DNA from 3 places in the Streptomyces sp. NPDC047072 genome. Region 1 is predicted to be linked to each of the others. Evidence: riboswitches for the same ligand, from Rfam matches in the RefSeq annotation. Region 1 holds a riboswitch; each other region holds the start of a gene.
The links. Region 1 has a riboswitch for S-adenosylmethionine ahead of ABZ896_RS46490 (aminotransferase class V-fold PLP-dependent enzyme). Riboswitches for the same ligand answer to the same signal wherever they lie in the genome.
Positions count from the first base shown of each region.

Region 2: it holds a riboswitch for S-adenosylmethionine, as region 1 does, so the genes downstream of both, ABZ896_RS33155 (ABC transporter substrate-binding protein) here and ABZ896_RS46490 (aminotransferase class V-fold PLP-dependent enzyme) in region 1, are expected to answer to the same signal.
Region 3: it holds a riboswitch for S-adenosylmethionine, as region 1 does, so the genes downstream of both, thrC (threonine synthase) here and ABZ896_RS46490 (aminotransferase class V-fold PLP-dependent enzyme) in region 1, are expected to answer to the same signal.

Region 1 is NZ_JBEYVC010000209.1:12,579-17,891, reverse strand. It holds gene ABZ896_RS46495 (serine/threonine-protein kinase) at 1-722, opposite strand, end outside; gene ABZ896_RS46490 (aminotransferase class V-fold PLP-dependent enzyme) at 789-2,150, opposite strand; SAM riboswitch class IV at 2,191-2,307, opposite strand; gene trpD (anthranilate phosphoribosyltransferase) at 2,384-3,448, opposite strand; gene ABZ896_RS46480 (ubiquinol-cytochrome c reductase cytochrome b subunit) at 3,592-5,229, opposite strand; gene ABZ896_RS46475 (Rieske 2Fe-2S domain-containing protein) at 5,226-5,313, opposite strand, start outside.
Region 2 is NZ_JBEYVC010000101.1:6,658-11,970, forward strand. It holds gene ABZ896_RS33150 (ABC transporter permease) at 1-125, opposite strand, end outside; gene ABZ896_RS33155 (ABC transporter substrate-binding protein) at 129-1,748, opposite strand; SAM riboswitch class IV at 2,034-2,148, opposite strand; gene ABZ896_RS33160 (DUF1684 domain-containing protein) at 2,211-3,035, opposite strand; gene ABZ896_RS33165 (NtaA/DmoA family FMN-dependent monooxygenase) at 3,095-4,495, opposite strand; gene ABZ896_RS33170 (LLM class flavin-dependent oxidoreductase) at 4,492-5,313, opposite strand, start outside.
Region 3 is NZ_JBEYVC010000007.1:40,304-45,616, forward strand. It holds gene groL (chaperonin GroEL) at 1-1,255, opposite strand, end outside; gene ABZ896_RS04825 (cold-shock protein) at 1,591-1,797, opposite strand; gene ABZ896_RS04830 (MoaD/ThiS family protein) at 2,240-2,515, opposite strand; gene thrC (threonine synthase) at 2,512-3,792, opposite strand; SAM riboswitch class I at 3,810-3,965, opposite strand; gene ABZ896_RS04840 (glucosyl-3-phosphoglycerate synthase) at 4,103-5,047, shown strand; gene ABZ896_RS04845 (trehalose-6-phosphate synthase) at 5,107-5,313, shown strand, end outside.

The DNA.
Region 1 (5,313 bases):
TGCTCCTTCGGTACGGCGGACAGGTCCACGTCCCCGGTCAGGATCCGCAGCAGAACGACCGAATCCTGCCCCTCGCCGAAGGGCTCCTTGCCGCCGGAGGCGTACGCCAGCACCGCGCCGAGCGAGAAGACGTCACTGGAGGGGCCCACCTGGGCGCCGTTGCGGATCTGCTCGGGCGAGACGTAGCCGACCGAGCCGACGACCGTCCCGGTCTTGGTCAGCGCGGTGCCCTCCAGCGCCCGGACGATCCCGAAGTCGATGACCCGGGGCCCCTCCGGCGCCAGCAGGATGTTGGAGGGCTTGAGGTCCCGGTGGATCAGCCCCTTGGCGTGGATCGCGGCGAGCGCCTCGGCGAGCGCGGCCGCCAGCAGCCGTACCGAGTCCGCGGGCAGCGGGCCGCCGTCCAGCACCGCGTCCCGCAGGTTGGGCCCCTCGACGAACTCGGTGGCCATCCAGGGCCGCGGCGCCTCGGTGTCCGCGTCCACGACCCGCGCGGTGTAGGTGCCGGTGCCGCCGACGGTCTGCGCGGCCCGCACCTCGTGCCGGAAGCGGGCCCGGAAGGTGCGGTCCTCCGCGTGCTCGGCCCGCACCACCTTCACCGCGAGCCGCAGCCCGCCGCGTGCCTCGGCGAGATAGACCTCGCCCATGCCGCCCGACCCGAGTCTGCCCAGGACCCCGTACGGTCCGATGGTCCGCGGATCGGTCTCCCGCAGCTCTTGCACCCCGCGCTCCCCCTGCCTCGTACGGCTGTGGGGCGAGCGTATACGCCGTAGGTAAGGGTCAGAGGGTCAGACGGCCGGGACGCAGCGCCCGTCCTCGGTGCGGTAGCGCCACTTCGCGCCGTCCGTCACCAGTTCCTTCACTGCCTTCACGAAACGCTCCACATGCTCGTCCGGGGTGCCCGCGCCGAAGCTCACCCGGATCGCGTTGAGGGACTTCTCGCCGGGCGCGGCCTCGGGGGCGCCGCACTCGCCCTGGCTCTGCGGGTCGCTGCCGAGCAGGGTGCGGACGAGGGGGTGGGCGCAGAAGAGGCCGTCGCGGACGCCGATGCCGTACTCGGCGGAGAGGGCGGCGGCGAAGTGGGAGCTGTTCCAGCCCTCGACGACGAAGGAGATCACGCCGACGCGGGGGGCGTCGTCGCCGAAGAGGGAGAGGACGCGGACCTCGGGGACCTCGGCGAGGCCCGCCTTCACCTTCTCGATCAGGTGCTGCTCACGGGCGACCAGGGTGTCGAAGCCGGCCTCGGTGAGGGCCTTGCAGGCGGAGGCGATGGAGTAGGCGCCGATGACGTTCGGGGAGCCGGCCTCGTGGCGGGCGGCGCTGTCGTGCCACTCCACGTCCACGCCGCCGTCCTCGCGCCGGGTGACCTTGCGGCTGGCGCCGCCGCCCGCGAGGTAGGGGGCAGCCGCCTTGAGCCAGTCCGCGCGGCCGGCCAGGACACCGGATCCGAAGGGGGCGTAGAGCTTGTGGCCGGAGAAGGCGACCCAGTCGACGTCGAGGTCCTGCACGGAGACGGGGTGGTGCGGGGCGAGCTGGGCGGCGTCGAGGACGATCCGGGCGCCGTGGGCGTGGGCCGCGGCGGCCAACTCACGTACGGGCCACAGCTCACCGGTGACGTTGGAGGCGCCGGTGACGCAGACCAGGGCCGGGCCTTGAGGGTCGCGGTCGGCGAGGGCCTTCTCCAGGGTCTCGACGGCCTGGCGCGGGGTGCGCGGGGCGTTGAGGTAGGTGACCCGGGCGTCCTTCCAGGGCAGCAGGCTCGCGTGGTGCTCGGTCTCGAAGACGAAGACCTGGCAGTTCGCGGGGAGGGCCGCGGCGAGGAGGTTGAGCGAGTCGGTGGTCGACCGGGTGAAGATCAGCTGGTCGTCCTCACGGCAGTCCAGGAACTCCGCGACGGTCTTCCGGGCGTTCTCGAAGAGGTCGGTCGAGAGCTGGGAGAGGTAGCCGGCCCCGCGGTGCACGCTGCCGTAGTAGGGCGCGTAGGCGGCCACGTCGTCCCAGACGCGCTGGAGAGCGGGGGCGCTGGCCGCGTAGTCGAGGGCCGCGTAGGTGACCTCGCCACCGGTGACGAGCGGGACGGTGACATCCCGGCCCAGAACGGGCAACTGGGCACAAACAGCCTGGGCGGCGGCAACGGTGGAGACAGACATGGCAACCCCTCGAAGGACCAGGATCCCTGGTTTCAGGAGGGATCCGCGCTTGCCATGAACCTTGCTGTTCACGGCCTGGTCTTCACCCGGGGCACCCCGCCACGGACGGAGGGTTGCCGGACAGTCGGCCGGGGCCTCATGACTGTCACTCATGACCTGGTCAAAGAACGTACGCGATGTGATCGTCGGCCCGCAACCCGTGTCCGGATCGCGGGACGACGTCCCCGCGTGCGTCAGGCGTTGCTGGCGGCCACCCAGCGCTCCAGCGCCCGCTTCGCCGCCCCCGAGTCGATCGACTCGGCGGCCTGGTCCATCCCGGCCCGCAGCTGCTCGGCGAGCGTCCCGGAGCCGGGGTTCAGGGCCACCAGCGCGGCGGCGGAGTTCAGGAGCACGGCGTCCCGCACCGGGCCTCTCTCGCCGTCCAGCAGTCTGCGGGCGACCTCGGCGTTGTGTGCCGGGTCGCCGCCCCGCAGGGCCTCGACGGGCACGAGGTCGAGGCCGACGTCCCTCGGGTCGAAGGTCTCCTCGGTGACCTTGCCGTCGCGGACGAGCCAGACCCGGGACGTCGCGGTGGTCGTCAGCTCGTCGAGGCCGTCGTCGCCGCGGAAGACCAGGGAGGAGTTGCCGCGCTCGGCGAAGACGCCGGCGACGATCGGCGCCATCAGCGGGTCGGCGACCCCCACCGCCTGCGCCTTCACCTTCGCCGGGTTGGTCAACGGACCGAGGGCGTTGAACACCGTGCGGATGCCCAACTGGCCGCGTGCGGCGCCCGCGTGACGCAGCGCCGGATGGAACTTGATGGCGAAGCAGAAGGTGATTCCGGCCTCCTCGGCCACCTCGGCCACCCGCTGCGGGGTCAGGTCGAGGTTGACGCCGAGGTGCGACAGGACGTCCGAGGAACCCGACGCCGAGGAGGCCGCGCGGTTGCCGTGCTTGACGACCTTCGCGCCCGTTCCGGCGACCACGAGCGCCGACATCGTGGAGATGTTGACCGTCTTCGCGCCGTCCCCGCCCGTGCCGACGATGTCGACGTTCGGCCCGGACACCTCGATGACGTTCGCGTGCTCGTACATCGCCCGCACCAGGCCGGTGATCTCCTCGACGGTCTCGCCCTTGGCCCGCAGGGCCACCACGAAACCGGCGATCTGCGCGTCGGTCGCCTCGCCCCGCATGATCTGGTCCATCGCCCAGGCCGTCGCGTCGGCGCTCTGGTCGCGGCCGTACAGCAGCGCGTTCAGCACCTCGGGCCAGGAACGGCCCGCCGCGGTGTCGCCTCCAGCGGGGGTCACAGCGCTCATACGGCCGCTCCTGATCGTCGTACTTCGAATAAAGGTGTGTTCGCCGCCACCCTATCCAGCCCGGAGCATGGCGAAGGGCCCCCGTCCGAAGACCGGACGGGGGCCCTTCCACCGCGCGTGGCGAGCGCAGCGACAAACAGTGATCAGTGGTGGCCGTGGCCGCTCGTGATCTCCTTGTACTCCTCGACGGTCGGCTTGGCGATCTGGGCTTCCTCGCCGTAGTACGCCTCGCTGAGCTTGGCGCGCAGCTTCTGCGACCGTCCGACCTTCCGCTCGACGCCGTTCTCGTCGACCGTGGGGCCGATCTCGGCCGGCGCGTACTGCTCGTGCGCCGTGAGCGTGTGCAGCTGCTCCTGGCTGAGCGGCTCGTGCACCTCGATGAACTCACCGTGCGGCAGGCGCTTGATGATGCCGGACTCGCGCCCGTGCAGCACCTTGTCCTTGTCCCGGCGCTGGAGGCCGAGGCAGACCCGCTTGGTGGCGAGGAACACCAGGACCGGCACCACGAAGAAGCCGACCCGTACGAACCAGGTGATGGAGTTGATCGACAGGTGGAAGTGCGTGGCCCACAGGTCGTTGCCGCCACCGATCAGCAGCACGAAGTACCAGGAGATCCACGCGGCACCGAACGCGGTACGCGTCGGGGCGTTGCGCGGCCGGTCCAGGATGTGGTGCTCGCGCTTGTCGCCGGTGACCCAGGACTCGATGAACGGGTAGACCGCGATCGAGACCAGGACCAGCGGGAAGATCACCAGCGGGATGAACACGCCCAGGACCAGCGTGTGGCCCCAGAAGTTGATCTCCCAGCCCGGCATGACACGGATCAGGCCCTCGGAGAAGCCCATGTACCAGTCGGGCTGGGCGCCGGTCGACACCTGGTCCGGACGGTAGGGGCCCATGGACCAGATCGGGTTGATCGAGGCGACCGCCGCGATGGCCGCGATGACACCGAAGACCAGGAAGAAGAAGCCTCCGGCCTTGGCCATGTAGACCGGCAGCAGCGGCATGCCGACGACGTTCTTGTTGGTCTTTCCGGGGCCCGCGAACTGCGTGTGCTTGTGGTAGAAGACCAGGATCAGGTGGCCGACCACCAGACCGAGCATGATGCCCGGCAGCAGCAGGATGTGGACCGAGTAGAAGCGGGCCACGAAGTCGCCGCCCGGGAACTCGCCGCCGAAGAGGAAGAACGACAGGTACGTGCCGACGATCGGCACGGACAGGACCGCGCCCTCCATGAAGCGGACACCGGTGCCGGAGAGCAGGTCGTCCGGGAGCGAGTAACCGGTGAAGCCGGTGAACATGCCGAGGACGAACAGCAGGAAGCCGAACAGCCAGTTGACCTCACGCGGCTTGCGGAACGCGCCCGTGAAGAACACCCGCATCATGTGCACGAACATGCCGGCGAGGAAGATCAGCGCCGCCCAGTGGTGGATCTGCCGGATCAGCAGACCACCGCGCACATCGAAGGAGATGTGCATGGTCGAGTTGAACGCCTCGGACATCAGCTGGCCCTGCAGCGGGACGTAGCTGCCGTGGTACTCCACCTCGTTCATCGACGGGTGGAAGAACAGCGTCAGATACACACCCGTGAGGATGATGATGATGAAGCTGTAGAGGCAGACCTCGCCCAACATGAACGACCAGTGGTCGGGGAAGATCTTGCGCATGTTGGACTTGGCCAGGGAGTAGATCCCGAGGCGGCCGTCCGCCCAGTCGGCGACGCGCTCGCCGGCCGGGGCCTTGTCGCGCGAGCGCGACCCGGTGGTCTCTGTAGTGCTCATCCGCGCTCCCAGAAAGCAGGACCGACGGGCTCCGCGAAGTCACCGAGTGCTTCGAGGTAGCCCTCGTCGTTCACGCCGATCCGC
Region 2 (5,313 bases), on a different contig from region 1:
CCGGCACTGGCCATCGCCGTGACCGGGTCACCGGGAAGGAAGTCCAGCACCAGGAAGGAGACCGTGTAGGCGGCCCACAGCACCCCGACCGCCTGGGCCAGCCGTTTGATCACATAGCGGCGCACGGGTCAGCCGATCCAGGTGTCGTGCAGCTGGATCCGGCTGGAAGCGTCGAAGTTCAGGTCGTGCACCTTGTTCGTCACGCCGAGCTGGGTCTGGAGCTCCACCACGGGCGCGTAGGAGGCGTTCTGCACGATCAACTGCTGTGCCTGAGTGACCAGTTCCTTGCGCTTGGCCGTCTCGCTGGTCGCCGCCTGAGCGGACAGCTCGGTGTCCAGGTCGCCGGCCGGGACGCGGTAGAAGTTGGCCAGCTTGGTGGAGAAGGAGCTGCGCAGGATGTCCGGGTCGGCACGGGTGACGTTCCCCCAGGCCGCGTCGTAGTCGCCGGACTGCAGCGTCGGCGCCAGCTGGGTGACCTGGACCTGCTTGAGGGTCACTTCGATGCCGACGGCCTTGAGTTGCTGCTGGATCAGCTCCAACGCGGGCTGATTGGTGGCCGCGTTGGGGATCCAGGTGATGGCCAGGCTCAGCTTCTTGCCGTCCTTCACCCGGATGCCGTCGGCACCGGTCTTCCAACCCGCCTCGTCCAGCAGGGACTTCGCCTTGGCCGCGTCGAAGGAGAGGCTGGAGGCGAGGTTCGTGTAGTCGGGTGTGGTGTGGGCGAGGACGCTGGTGGCCGCCTGGGTGCCGGTCGGGAAGACGGTGTCGGCGATCTGCTGCCGGTCGACGGCGTACAGGATCGCCTGGCGCACCCTGGTGTCCTTGAGGACCGGCCGGGACTGGTTGAGGCCGAGGCCGAACACGATGCCGGGGTTGGCCCGTCGCAGCAGGGTGACCTGACCGCCCTTGAGCGCCGCCTCGTTGGCCCTGCCGACGCTGCTGATCGCGTCCACCTGGCCGGACTGCAGACTGCCCGCCCGTACCCCCGGCTCCGGTACGACCTTGAAGACCAGCTTGTCCAGGTACGCCTCGCCCTTCTTGGCCCACAGCGAGGAACCCCAGGCGTACCCGGTGCGCTTGGCGAGGGTGATCGACTGGTTCTGGACGTACTGCTTGAGCACGAAGGGCCCGGACCCGATCACGCCGTCACTGCACTTCTGCTGCGGTGTCCTCTTCACGCTCGCCGACGACTCGATGCCCAGCGAGTGGGTCGAAGTGGCCTGCAGAAACTGGGCGTTGGGTTGCGCGAAGGTCACCCGGACGGTGAGCGGGTCGACGACCGTGGTGCTCTTGACGCCGCTCAGATACCCCTCGGCCAGGGTCCCGAGGGCGCCGAGCTTCGGCACGGCGTCGAAGTTGTCCTTGACCACCTGCGCGGTCAGCTTCGAGTCGTCGCTGAAGGTGACCCCCGACCGCAGATGGAAGGTGAACGTCCGGGTGTCGGCGCTGATGTCCCAGCTCTTCGCGAGCCACGGCACGATCTTGCCGGTCTTCGGGTCCTGGTCGGTCAGGGAGTCCACGACCTGACGTACCGAGTAGATGGTCTCGTTGCTGGCGACCTGCTGCGGGTCGACGCAGCCGGCGTCCGACCCCACCGCGAAGGTCAGGGTGCCGCCGGACTTCGGCGCGCCGCCGCCGGTGCCGGAACCGGAGGTGCCCGAACCGCAGGCGGTCAGCAGCACGCTGGTGGTCAGGAGGGCGGTGGCCGCCGCCCATCGGGGGGATCTGAAAGCCGGAAGTGCGTTCACGGAGGGGTCTCCTACTGGTGTCACCAGGCAGGGCGGTGCCGTACGAGGTGCGGCGGCGCATGCGCGCAGGGGGAAGCTGAGGTCAGACGCAGACAGGTGCGACGACGACCGGGGCGTGCCGGATCACGACCGGCGACGGGGGTTCGTCAGGCCTGACAGAGGCAGCTGGTCGAGCGCTTCAGATCGATGTGGCGGCGGCGCGCCAGCCGGGAGAACACGGTGGCGAGGGCGAACGAGGCGCTGTGCCGCATGCCGGTCCTCCCCACTTCCGGCCCCGCTCACGGGGCCACGCGCTTGCGGGGATCATCGGCGATCCCCGCCGGGCTTTCACCTGGAGCACCCCACCGCGTAGGAGGGTTGCCGGTCAGCGAGCCAGGGCTTGACGCTGACACTCCATGCCTTTTGTGATCGTACGGAGCGGTTTCGTCGTACGTCAATGGCGGATCCGGAGCGTGAGACGGCTCATGAACCGCCGCGCTCCCGGGGGATCTTGAGGCCCGCCTCGATCGCCACCGGCAGCCGGTTCTCGGCCGGGGGCAGCGGGCAGGTGGCCAAGTCGGTATAGGCGCAGGGCAGGTTGGCCGCGCGGTTGAAGTCCAGGACGACCGTGCCGTCGGAGGCGGGCGGTTCGACGGACAGGGACCGGTTGGCGGCGTACGTCGTGACACCCGAGGTTGCGTCCGTGAACAGCACCGTCAGCGCGCCCGCACCCCGGCCGGGGAACGCGGTCAGCGCCAACTGCCGCCCCTCCAGCTCGAACTCGACCCGGCCCGGAGCGTCGTAGACGTGCTCGAGACCCTCGACCGCGGCGCCCACGGTGGTCGGCCGCGGCGCGTCGAAGGGCACGTAACGACCCGTCACGACCCAGCGCGGGTCCGGGGCGTAGGCGGGTGTCCCGGTGAACGCGGTGCGCAGCGGCGCGTCCGGATGCCGGGGGCGCACGATGTCGTTGCCGCCGCGCTTGGCGACCTCGATCACGGCGTCGCCCCAGACCGCGTTGACGCCACCGCGCTCGGGCAGCACGCCGAAGCGGTGCTCGCCGCGGGCCGGGTTGCCGTCGACGAGGAGTTCCTCGCCCTCGTCGAGGTCCACCACGACCCCGTCGGGGCCGGTGCGCCAGGCTCCGGGCGCGTCCGGGAAGCGCTGCGGCCGCTCGTCGAGCCAGTACAGGCCGGTGACGGCCAGGAAGCCGTGCGGGTCCGCCAGCCGCGCGTCCTGGGTGCGGTACCAGTCCAGCCAGTGCTCGGTGAAGGCGTGGAGGTCTGTCGATGTCGCTTCGGTGGTCATGCGTACTCCTTCGTCATGCGTGTCTCGTCGTCATGCGCGCCTTACGCCCTGTGGTGCCGTCAGCCCGCCTGCCGGTGGTCCGGCGCGGACCGGCGGGTGAGGGGCTCGCGCAGGCCGAGATGGTCGCGGAGGGTGCCGCCGGTGTACTCGGTGCGGTAGACCCCGCGTTCCTGGAGCTCCGGGACGAGCAGGTCGACGATGTCGTCGAGCCCGTCGGGGATCAGATACGGCGTGACGTTGAAACCGTCGACCGCGCCGTGCCGTACGAAGTGGGCGAACTTGTCGGCCAGGCCGGCCGGGGTGCCCACGTGGCCGCGCTGTGGGCCCAGCGCGATGACGGTCTCGCGCAGCGACCAGCCGTGCGCCTCCGCCTTGGCCCGCCACTCGGCCACGACCGCCCGCGGGTCGGTGATACGGCGCGCGCCGAACGAGCCGTCGTTCTCGGCGACGACCGGATCCTCCTTCGGCAGCGGACCGTTGGCGTCCCGGCCGGACAGATCGATGCCCCACAGCAGCCCGGCGATCCCCAACGCGGTTGCGGGAGTGACCTGTTGGAGCCGGATCCAGCGCTTCTTCTCCTCGGCCTCCGCCTCGGTGGCGCCGATGATGATCTCGGTGCCGGGCAGGATCCGCAGATCGTCGTCGGGCCGTCCGACGGCGCGCAGCCGGGTGCGGATGTCCTGGGCGAAGGTGAGCGCGTCGTCGAAGTCGTCGCCGTGCGCGGAGAAGATCACGTCGGCGTTGCGGGCGGCGAAGTCGCGCCCCTCTCCGGAGTCACCGGCCTGGAAGATCACCGGGTGCCCCTGGGCGCTGCGCGGCAGCGTCGGCGCGAGATCGACGTCGAACTGCGGCCCCCGGTGGCGCACTTGGCGTACGGCACCGGGCGCGGACCACGCGGGCGCGTCCCGCGTGTCGGCGATCGCTCGGTCCTCCCAGCCGTCCCAGAGGGCGCGGGCCACGGTGAGGAACTCCTCGGCGCGCCGGTAGCGGTCGGCGTGGTCGAGGTAGCCGCCGCGCCGGAAGTTGGCGCCGGTCCAGGCGTTGTCGGTGGTCACCACGTTCCAGCCGGCGCGGCCCTCGGAGAGGAGGTCGAGGCCGGAGAGGCGGCGGGCGAGGTCGGCGGGCTCGTTGAAGGTGGAGTTGGAGGTGGAGACCAGGCCGATCCGGCGGGTGACCGCGGCCAGCGCCGCGAGCTGGGTGATCGCGTCCGGGCGCCCGGCCACGTCGAGGTCGTGGATCCGCCCGTCGACCTCGCGCAGCCGGAGCCCCTCCCCGAGGAAGAACGCGTCGAACAGGCCCCGTTCGGCGGTCTGCGCGACCTTGCGGAAGGAGGCCGGATCGATCTGGGAACCGCTCTCGGGGGCCGACCAGATGGTCCAGTGGTTCACGCCCTGGAAGAACACCCCGAAGTGCAGCTGGGCGTCCGGCCGGGGGACGTCGAGGGGATCGGTGCGGGTCATCGGAGTTCCTCCTGGGCGGATGCGACGGACGCAACGGGCGTGACAGTCGCGGCCGCGAAGCGGTTGGCGGGGCGCTCCAGACCCAGGGTCGAGCGCAGCGACGTGCCGGGCAGCGGCCGGGCGACCAGACGGCGCTCCGACAGGGCGGGCAGCACAAGCCGGGAGAGGACGGGCAGGTCCTCGTCGAGCACCAGTGGACGCAGTCGTACGCCGTCGACGTAACTGCTCAACTCCTGGAGCAGGGAGACCAGTTGCTCCGCCGGTCCGATGTGCCGCAGTCTGCCCCGGTCGGCCCACGGGGCGTGCCGCTCCAGATCGGCGACGCGCTCGGCGGCCGTGGCGTCCGGGGTGTCCAGCGCCACCTCGACCTCGGCGAGGACCCGGGGCGTACCGGCCTTGGCGGCGGCCGAGGCGACCGCTTGGAGGTCACGGCCCTCCACCAGGGCGACGTCGAGCAGGTCCGCGGGCACCCGGTCCGGGCGGCCCAGGACGACGAGCTGCCCCTGCGGCGGGCGCGGCACGATCGCCGGGCCCTTGACGGCGTACGTCTCTCCAGTGAAGTCGATGTAGTGGAGCCGGTCGCGGTCGAGGTAGCGGCTGGTGGCCACGGACCGGACGACCGCGTCGTCCTCCCACGAGTCCCACAGCGCCCGCGCCACCTCCACCCCGTCCCGGGACTCCCGGCCCCGCGCCTCGGCGCCGTCGACGAGGGGGCGCCCCCAGGCGCGCGCCGCCTCGGGCCGCTCCTCCTCCGTCACCACCCACCCGGCACGGCCCGCCGAGATGTGGTCCAGAGACGCCAACTGGCCGGAGACATG
Region 3 (5,313 bases), on a different contig from region 1:
GGAGCAGGGCCACGCCACCACCGGCGACGATGCCCTCCTCGACGGCCGCCTTCGCGTTGCGAACGGCGTCCTCGATGCGGTGCTTGCGCTCCTTGAGCTCGACCTCGGTCGCGGCACCGGCCTTGATGACGGCGACGCCACCGGCGAGCTTGGCCAGGCGCTCCTGGAGCTTCTCGCGGTCGTAGTCCGAGTCGCTGTTCTCGATCTCGGCGCGGATCTGGTTGACGCGGCCCTGAACCTGGTCCGTGTCACCGGCACCGTCGACGATGGTGGTCTCGTCCTTGGTGATGACGACCTTGCGGGCGCGGCCCAGGAGGTCCAGGGTCGCGTTCTCCAGCTTGAGGCCGACCTCCTCGGAGATGACCTCGCCGCCCGTGAGGATGGCGATGTCGCCGAGCATGGCCTTGCGGCGGTCGCCGAAGCCCGGGGCCTTGACGGCGACGGACTTGAAGGTGCCGCGGATCTTGTTGACGACCAGGGTCGACAGGGCCTCGCCCTCGACGTCCTCGGCGATGATCAGCAGCGGCTTGCCCGACTGCATGACCTTCTCCAGGAGCGGGAGCAGGTCCTTGACCGAGGAGATCTTGGAGTTGGCGATCAGGATGTACGGGTCGTCCAGGGACGCCTCCATACGCTCCATGTCGGTGGCGAAGTACGCCGAGATGTAGCCCTTGTCGAAGCGCATACCCTCGGTGAGCTCCAGCTCCAGACCGAAGGTCTGGGACTCCTCGACGGTGATGACGCCTTCCTTGCCGACCTTGTCCATCGCCTCGGCGATGAGCTCGCCGATCTGGGTGTCGGCGGCGGAGATGGAGGCGGTCGAAGCGATCTGCTCCTTGGTCTCCACGTCCTTGGCCTGCTCAAGGAGGGCACCGGAGACGGCCTCGACGGCCTTCTCGATACCGCGCTTGAGGGCCATCGGGTTGGCACCGGCGGCGACGTTGCGCAGGCCTTCCTTGACGAGGGCCTGGGCGAGGACGGTCGCGGTGGTCGTACCGTCACCGGCGACGTCGTCCGTCTTCTTGGCGACTTCCTTGACCAGCTCGGCGCCGATCTTCTCGTACGGGTCCTCGAGCTCGATCTCCTTGGCGATGGAGACACCATCGTTGGTGATCGTGGGGGCGCCCCACTTCTTCTCGAGGACGACGTTGCGGCCCTTGGGGCCGAGCGTCACCTTCACGGCGTCCGCGAGCTGGTTCATGCCGCGCTCGAGGCCGCGCCGCGCCTCCTCGTCGAACGCGATGATCTTGGCCATGTGAAGTGGTCCCTCCAGGACTGGGGGTGATTCCTTCGGACCGCGCCCGCGCCCGCGACGGACGGCTCGCCGACCCCGTGGGTTCCTTCCCCACCCGGTCCGCGGGCCTCACCGACCCGGTCCTTCGTTGTCACTCTCACCTTCAGAGTGCTAACGCCAATGATTAGCACTCGACCCCTGCGAGTGCAAGCGCCTCTCGGGGACCGGCCAGCGCGCACACGGCCTCCGCGCGCCTCCCCGGGCATGCCGAAGGGCTCGTAACCCATGACTCCCCATGGGATACGAGCCCTTCGATGAAGAACGAAGAACGACGCTGTTGTTACCCGGCGCGTGCTTCAGCCTGTCGCGAGACGGACCATGTCCGCCTGCGGCCCCTTCTGGCCCTGCGAGATCTCGAACTCGACCCGCTGGCCCTCTTCAAGGGTGCGGTAGCCGTCCATCTGAATCGCGCTGTAGTGGACGAAAACATCCGCACCACCGTCGACCGCGATGAAGCCGTACCCCTTCTCCGCGTTGAACCACTTGACGGTGCCCTGAGCCATGCCTAACTCCCCTATTACTGGCCCTTGCACGGATCCGCACTTCGCGGATCCGGGTCAGACCTCACCCCCCACAGGTTGGGGGCGTGCGCCGGAACGCGTCGACCGCGGCTGAATGTATCTGTCCAACTGCCGTCTGCAACAGGTCAATCGGACGAGAATTCTGGGCAAGACCAGTCAGGAATGTACGGAGAATTCGCCCGAATTCAGGGCAAGTCGGGCTCCACAAAAGGAGCAAAATACGCAAAACACGCGCACACTTTGGCTGCTTCTCATCGCATGCGGAGCGAGAACTCATATGCGTCCGGCATGGAGAAGGACGCTGCTTCCCCAACTGTACCGCGCTCAACCATAGAGAATTGCCCCCTCCGCTTCTCTCACGGAGGGGGCAATCGGATGAACACTCGGTAATTCCTGTTACCGAAGGTAATGACCAGTCATACGGTCACCCCCCGGCGACGGCCGGAATGATCGAGACGCCCGCGCCGTCCGGGGTCGCCGTCTCCAGCCCCTGCTCGAACCGCACGTCGTCGTCGTTCACGTACACGTTGACAAACCGCCGCAGCTTGCCCTGGTCGTCCAGAACACGCGCCGCGATACCGGTGTGGTTCTTCTCCAGATCGGCGATGACCTCGCCGAGCGTGCCGCCCTCGGCGGCGACCTCGGCCTGTCCGCCGGTGTAGGTGCGCAGGATGGTGGGGATGCGGACGGTGACGCTCATGCGAGGCCAGCCTCTCGGAAAGAGTCCAGGTTGGGTCGGATGGTGGCGGTGAGCCCGGTACCGGCCACCGCGTCGAGGGTCTTCAGGCCGTCCCCGGTGTTCAGGACGACCGTGGTCAACGACAGGTCCAGCAGCCCGTTCTCGATCAGCTTGCGGGTCACGCCCACGGTCACGCCACCCGCCGTCTCGGCGAAGATGCCCTCGGTGCGGGCCAGCAGCTTGATCGCGTCGACGACCTGCTCGTCGTTCACGTCCTCCACCGCACCGCCGGTGCGGCGCGCGATGTCGAGCACATAGGGACCGTCCGCCGGGTTCCCGATCGCCAGCGACTTGGCGATGGTGTTCGGCTTCTGCGGCCGTACGACGTCGTGCCCGGCCTTGTACGCCACCGACACCGGCGAGCATCCTTCCGCCTGCGCGCCGAAGATCTTGTACGGCTTGTCCTCGACGAGCCCGAGCTTGATCAGCTCCTGGAGGCCCTTGTCGATCTTCGTGAGCTGGGAGCCGGAGGCGATCGGCACGACCAGCTGGTCGGGGAGCTTCCAGCCGAGCTGCTCGCAGATCTCGTACGCCAGGGTCTTGGACCCCTCCGCGTAGTACGGCCGCAGGTTGACGTTGACGAAGCCCCAGCCCTCGCCAGCCGGGTCGCCGATCAGCTCGGAGCAGAAGCGGTTCACGTCGTCGTAGTTGCCCTCGATGCCGACGAGCTCGCCGCCGTAGATGGCGGCCATGACGATCTTGCCCTGCTCCAGGTCGTGCGGGATGAACACGCAGGAGCGGAAGCCGGCCCGGGCGGCGGCGGCACCGACCGCGCCGGCGAGGTTGCCGGTGGAGGAGCAGGAGAGGGTGGTGAAGCCGAAGGCGCGCGCCGCCTCGATGGCCTGCGCGACGACGCGGTCCTTGAAGGAGTGCGTCGGGTTACCGGAGTCGTCCTTGATATACAGTCCGCCGGTCACGCCCAGCTCGCGGGCTAGGTTGTCGGCCTTGACGAGCTTGGTCCAGCCCGGGTTGATGTTCGGCTTGTCGGCCACGTCCGCGGGGACGGGCAGCAGGGGGGCGTAACGCCAGATGTTCGAAGGTCCCGCTTCGATCTGCTTGCGGAGTTCCTCGGTGTCGTAGGCCGAGAAGTCGTACGCGATCTCCAGCGGGCCGAAACACTCCTCGCACGCGAAGACCGGGCCGAGCGGGACGCGGTGACCGCATTCGCGGCAGCTCAACGCCGACGCGGGACCGAGGTCGACGGAGTTCGTGGTGCTTGCAACAGTCTGCACAGCCATGGAGGCGAGGCCCTTTCTCCTCATCTTCCTCACGACGCATCTCGCCGTGAGACGGATTTGGCACCTTCCCTAGTCGGGAGCCTCGCGTGACGATCGACATTGATCTACGAGAACCGACTGGAGGGTTGCCGGGGCTTCATCGGGCCGTATCCCTCTGCCCCTCTGGATGAGCGGTATGAAGTTGTGAACGGTGGGGCCACCCCGGACATGCGATGGTCACCCGCCTTGTTCAAGACTGTAACCGACGACCGGGACAGTTGAGAGAGTCGTCCGTACCGCGAGATCGATCACACGTGAAGGAGCCGCCTACGTGCTGGAAGAAGTCGAGCGCTGGCTGACCACCCGCTCCTGGTCCGTGACCGACCGCCCCCTGCACCAGATCATGGCCGCCAAGCAGCGCACGGGCCGGACGGTCAGCGTCGTGCTGCCCGCGCTGAACGAGGAGGAGACGGTCGGCGAGATCGTCTCGATCATCCGCCACGACCTGATGCGCCAGGTGCCGCTGGTCGACGAGATCGTCGTCGTCGACTCGGGCTCCACCGACCGCACCGCGGAGGTGGCCGCGGCGGCCGGCGCGCGCGTCGAGCACCGCGACGCGATCCTGCCGCGGCTGCCCGCCGTCCCCGGCAAGGGCGAGGTCCTGTGGCGCTCCCTCCTGGTGACCACCGGGGACATCGTCTGTTTCATCGACGCGGACCTGAAGGAGTTCTCCTCCGACTTCGTCTGCGGCATCGTCGGCCCGCTGCTGACCGATCCGGGGATCGACCTGGTCAAGGGGATGTACGACCGTCCCCTGGGCGGCGCGCAGGGACAGGGCGGCCGGGTCACCGAGCTGATGGCGCGCCCCCTGCTGAACATGCACTGGCCGCAGCTGGCCGGTTTCGTCCAGCCCCTGGGCGGCGAGTACGCGGCGCGGCGCAGCCTGCTCGAACAACTGCCGTTCCCGGTCGGCTACGGCGTCGAACTGGGCATGCTGGTGGACGCCCTGCACCTGGTGGGCCTGGACGCCCTGGCCCAGGTGGACGTGGGCGTCCGCAAACACCGCCACCAGGACGGCCAGGCCCTGGGCCGCATGTCGGCGGCGATCTACCGCACGGCCCAGCTGAGGCTGGCCCGCGGCCACCTCATCCGTCCCTCGCTGACCCAGTTCGAGCGCGGCGAGACCGGCTTCGAGCCGCGCACGTACTCGGTGGACACGGAGGAGAGGCCGCCGATGGTGGAGATCGCGGAGTACATGAAGCGGAAGGCCGCGTAGGACTCGTCACGTCGCGCGGAAACGTTTGAGTGTTTGGGTGCCGGGCTAGGTTTCGAGGCATGGCTTCATCGCACAAGCCCCACGTCCTGGTCGCCTCCAACCGAGGCCCCGTCTCGTACGCCGTAGGCGACGACGGCACGCTCAACGCGAAGCGCGGCGGCGGCGGCCTCGTCTCCGGGCTCTCCGCGATCGGCCCGGAGGCCGGCGCGCTGTGGGTCTGCTCCGCCCTCTCCGACGGCGACCGGGAGGTCGTACGGCAAGGCGTC